One region of the Luteococcus peritonei genome, then DNA from elsewhere that is predicted to be linked to it. Evidence: predicted binding sites of a transcription regulator. Region 1 holds the regulator's gene; the other holds the start of a gene.
What was found. The regulator HrcA, encoded in region 1, represses chaperone genes, less so after heat shock. The targets are predictions, from matches to a motif close to TTGGCACTCGNNNNNNNCGAGTGCCAA.
Positions count from the first base shown of each region.

Region 1 (2,198 bases):
CCGCCCCCCATCGGGTCCCCGCCGCGGTCGTAGATCGACTTCTTCTGCGGATCGGAGAGCACCTCGTAGGCCTCCTGGACCTGCTTGAACTTCTCCGCCGCATCGGGCTCGGTGGCCACGTCGGGATGCACCTTCATGGCCATCCGTCGGTAGGCCTTCTTGATCTGCTCGGCGCTCGCATCGCGCTCGACGCCGAGGATCTCGTAGTAGTCAGAACTCATCGAGTCAAATCATCCTTCTGCCAGGAAGCGGCCGACATAGCGGGCGACGGCTCGTACCGACGCCATGGTTGAGGGATAGTCCATGCGGGTGGGGCCGACGATGCCCAGGCTGGCCCAGGAGTCGTCGACCGAACCATAGGTGCTCGCCACCAGGGAGGTGGACTGGAGCCGTTCATAGGGGTTCTCGTGGCCGATCCGCACCGTGACGTCACCGGCCGAGGAGGCGGCCTCGCCCAGCAGGTGCAGCAGCACCACCTGCTCCTCGAGCGCCTCCAGCACCGGCTTGACGGTGGTGTCGAACTGGTCGCCGAAGCGCGACAGGTTGGGCACGCCGGCCACCGCGATCCGCGCCGACGGGTCGTCGGCCAGCATCTCCAGCACCGTGGCGACGACGCTGTTGGCATCGCTGCGGGCGATGGCGGGCGGCAGCTCGTCGAGCAGGGTGGTGAGCCGCTCCGCGCCCTGCGCCGGGGCGAGCCCGACGACGGCCTGGTTGAGCCGGGTCCGCAGCTCGGCCAGCGACTCCTCCGAGTGGGCGGGCAGCCCGACGTGGCGCTGCTCCACCCGGCCGGTGGAGTTGATCAGGATCACCAGCACCCGGTCCGCGGTGAGGCTGACCAGCTCGACGTGGCGCACCAGCGCCGAGTAGCTGATCGGGTACTGCACGATGGCCACCTGCTGGGTGATCTGCGCCAGCAGGCGCACCGTGCGGGTCACCACGTCGTCCAGGTCCAGGGCGCCGGCCATGAAGGTCTGGATGGCGCGCTTCTCCGCACCGGAGAGCGGCTTGACGGTGGCCAGCCGGTCCACGAAGAGGCGGTAGCCCTTGTCGGTGGGGATCCGTCCGGCGCTGGTGTGGGGCTGGGTGATGTAGCCCTCCTCCTCCAGCACGGCCATGTCATTGCGGACCGTGGCCGGAGAGACCTGCAGCTGGTGACGCTCCACCAGGGCCTTGGAACCCACCGGCTCCTGCATCGAGACGTAGTCGGTCACGATGGCCTTGAGGACGTCCATCTTGCGGTCGTCGAGCATCGTCCCTCCCGTCGTCGAATGTCCTCGGCGCGACGGTCGGTGGCTTGGCACTCGCCGGGCGCGAGTGCCAGTGTAGCCCGCTGTCGACGCCGCTGGCCCCGCCGCGACGCGGGTAGGCTCTGCGGCGTGCGTGAATTCTCGATCGGCGAATGGCAGCAGGTCCGCGACGGCATCTGGATGGTGCAGCTCCAGCCTGCCGCGGTGAATGCTGGCCTGGTGGTGGGCGAGACCGGGGTGCTGCTGGTGGACACCGGCTCCTCCCCCGCCCAGGGCCGTGAGCTGGCGGCCAGCGCCGAGGCGCTGGTGGGCCGGCCGGTGACCCATGTGGCCATCACCCACGCGCACTTCGACCACTTCTTCGGCCTGGCAGGCATCGAGGGCGTGACCAGCATCGGCCACGAGAATCTGGCCAACCACCTGGGCACCGACGACCCCGACGTGGACCCCGAGGTGATCCGCTCCGACCTGGGCTTCGACCCCTCCGAGCTGGTGGCCCCCAGCCAGCCGATCAGCCTGATCGCCACCGTGGACCTGGGCGGGCGGCAGGTGGACCTGCTGCACCTGGGCACGGGCCACTCCGACTCCGACCTGTTCGTGCTGGTGCCCGACGCCCACGTGGTCTTCGTGGGCGACATGCTGGAGAGCGCCGGCGACCCGATGGCGGGTCCGGACTCCACGGTGGAGGGCTGGCCGAAGTCGCTGGACGGCGTGATCGGCGACGTGCCCGAGGACACCCTCTACGTGCCGGGTCACGGCCCGGTAATGGACCTGGACCAGGCCGCCAACCAGCGGGCGGCGCTGAGCATGCTCTGGGCCACGGCCGAGGAACAGGTGAAGGCCGGGCGCAGCATGGATGAGGTGGTGGCAGACCTGAACGGCCCGCGCGAGGTGGACTGGCCGCTGGCCCCGCAGACCGTCGCCAATGCCCTGCCCCACCTCTACGCG
Region 1 covers NZ_BAAAIX010000005.1:18,291-20,488, reverse strand. The annotation lists gene dnaJ (molecular chaperone DnaJ) at 1-221, opposite strand, end outside; gene hrcA (heat-inducible transcriptional repressor HrcA) at 231-1,253, opposite strand; gene ABD073_RS02240 (MBL fold metallo-hydrolase) at 1,380-2,198, shown strand, end outside.

Region 2 (2,198 bases), on a different contig from region 1:
GTGACCATGTAGGGGCTCAGGTAGCCCTTGTCGAACTGCATGCCCTCGGTGAACTCGAGCTCGGTGCCGAAGGTGTTGGACTCGTCGACGGTGATGACGCCGTCCTTGCCGACCTTGTCGAAGGCGTCGGCGATCAGCTTGCCGATGACCTCGTCGCGCGAGGAGATGGTGGCCACGGCCGCCATGTCGTCGGTGGTCTCGACCTGCTTGGCGTTCTTGTGCAGCTCGTCGACCAGGGCCGTGACGGCCTTGTCGATGCCGCGCTTCAGGCCGACGGGGTTGGAGCCGGAGGCGACGGCCTTGAGGCCCTCGTGCACCAGCGCCTGGGCCAGCACGGTCGCGGTGGTGGTTCCGTCACCGGCGACGTCATTGGTCTTGGTGGCGACCTCCTTGGCGAGCTGGGCGCCAAGGTTCTCGTAGGGGTCGGAGAGCTCGACCTCACGGGCGACGGTCACGCCGTCGTTGGTGATGGTGGGGGCGCCCCACTTCTTGTCGAGCACGACATAGCGGCCCTTGGGGCCGAGGGTCACCTTGACGGTGTTGGCGAGGATGTCGACGCCACGCTCCAGGGAGCGGCGGGCCTCCTCGTCGAACTGCAGGATCTTGGGCATTCAAATACTCCTGTGGAGTTGGTACGTGCGGGGCGTGAGAGCCGCGCCCGCCGCCCCTGGGGGATCGGCGGGCGCGGTGCTGCTCACTTCTTCGTCTCACGAGCGCAGCTGCGAGCCTGCGAGCTGCGGTGCGCGCGAGTGTCGCGGGGGTCCAAGGGGGTCGTCCCCCTTGCCGCGAAGCAGGTCACTTGGTGACAACAGCGAGGATGTCGCGGGCGTTCAGGAGCAGGTACTCCTGGCCGTCGTACTTGACCTCGGTGCCGCCGTACTTGCTGAAGACGACGACGTCACCCTCGGCGACGTCGAGCGGGATGCGGGCGCCGTTGTCGTCGAAGCGACCGGGACCGGTGGCGACGACCTTGCCCTCCTGGGGCTTCTCCTTGGCGGTGTCCGGGATGACGAGACCGGAGGCGGTGGTCTGCTCTGCTTCCAGCGGCTGGACGAGGACGCGGTCCTCGAGCGGCTTGATCGTGGTTGCCACGTCAAACCCCTTTCTGACTAGGTGGCCGTTTCACGGCGGCGGGTTTTCAGGTCTTGGGGTCCGGCCGGGGCGTCGTCGCGGGTGCCGCCCTGACCGTTGGCACTCGACGCTGCCGAGTGCCAGTGCCCAAGTTATACCCGGCTTGGCACTCGTTCAACCCGAGTGCCAAGCCGCCGCCCGGTCCGCGTCGATCAGCCGTGCTCCGCGTCCTTCTCCTCACGCTCCTCCTGTGCCTGCAGGAAGGCCAGGCCGTGCTGCAGCTGCTCGGTGGCGCGGTGCAGCTCGCGGTACATCCCGTAGAGCACGTCATAGGTCTTGCGCGCCTCGGGATCGGGCTCCACCAGGCCGGTGACGGTGGTCCAGTCGGCATCCTCGGCCACCAGCCCAGTGCCGACGCCGGCCAGCATGGCGTCGCCGTAGCAGGCGCCCACCGACTGCTCGGTGATCTCCTGCACCAGGCCGGTGACGTCGCTGACGATCTGCGGCCACAGCCCCGCCTTGGTGCCGCCGCCCACGGCATAGGCCTTGGTGGAACGACCACCCGCGGCCTGCATCACGTCGAGGATGTGGCGGGCGCCGAAGGCGGTGGCCTCCATCAGCGCACGGTAGATGTGGCCCCGGCCGTGGTTCAGCGTGAGTCCGGCGATCACGCCCCGGGCGTCAGGATCGTGCAGCGGGGTGCGCTCCCCCGCGAAGTAGGGAAGCGCCAGCAGGCCGTGGGAGCCGGGCGGCACCGCGGCCGCCTCCTCGGTCAGTCCGGCGAAGTCGACGCCGGGGCCGATCACGTCGCGCAGCCACTTGGTGAGCGAGCCGCTGGTGGCCATGCCGCTGGCCAGGTTGTTGGTGCCCTCGAACAGGTGGGCATTGCTCCACAGCTGGCGACTGGGCAGGAATTCGTCGGTGACCAGGAAGATCGACATGGTGGATCCGTAGATCACCACGGCATCGCCGGGCTGGCGCACGCCCACGCTCATCGCGTCGGCCAGCGAGTCCATGGTGCCGGCCACCACCGGGCAGCCCTCCGGCAGGCCGGTGCGCTCGGCGGCCTCGGCGGTGACATGACCGACCACCTCGCTGGGCCACTTCAGCTCCGGCATCGGCACACC
Region 2 covers NZ_BAAAIX010000004.1:3,937-6,134, reverse strand. The annotation lists gene groL (chaperonin GroEL) at 1-611, opposite strand, end outside; gene groES (co-chaperone GroES) at 796-1,092, opposite strand; gene ABD073_RS01595 (FGGY-family carbohydrate kinase) at 1,284-2,198, opposite strand, start outside.
Region 2: the regulator HrcA is predicted to act here: its motif matches at 1,235-1,261, upstream of groES (co-chaperone GroES).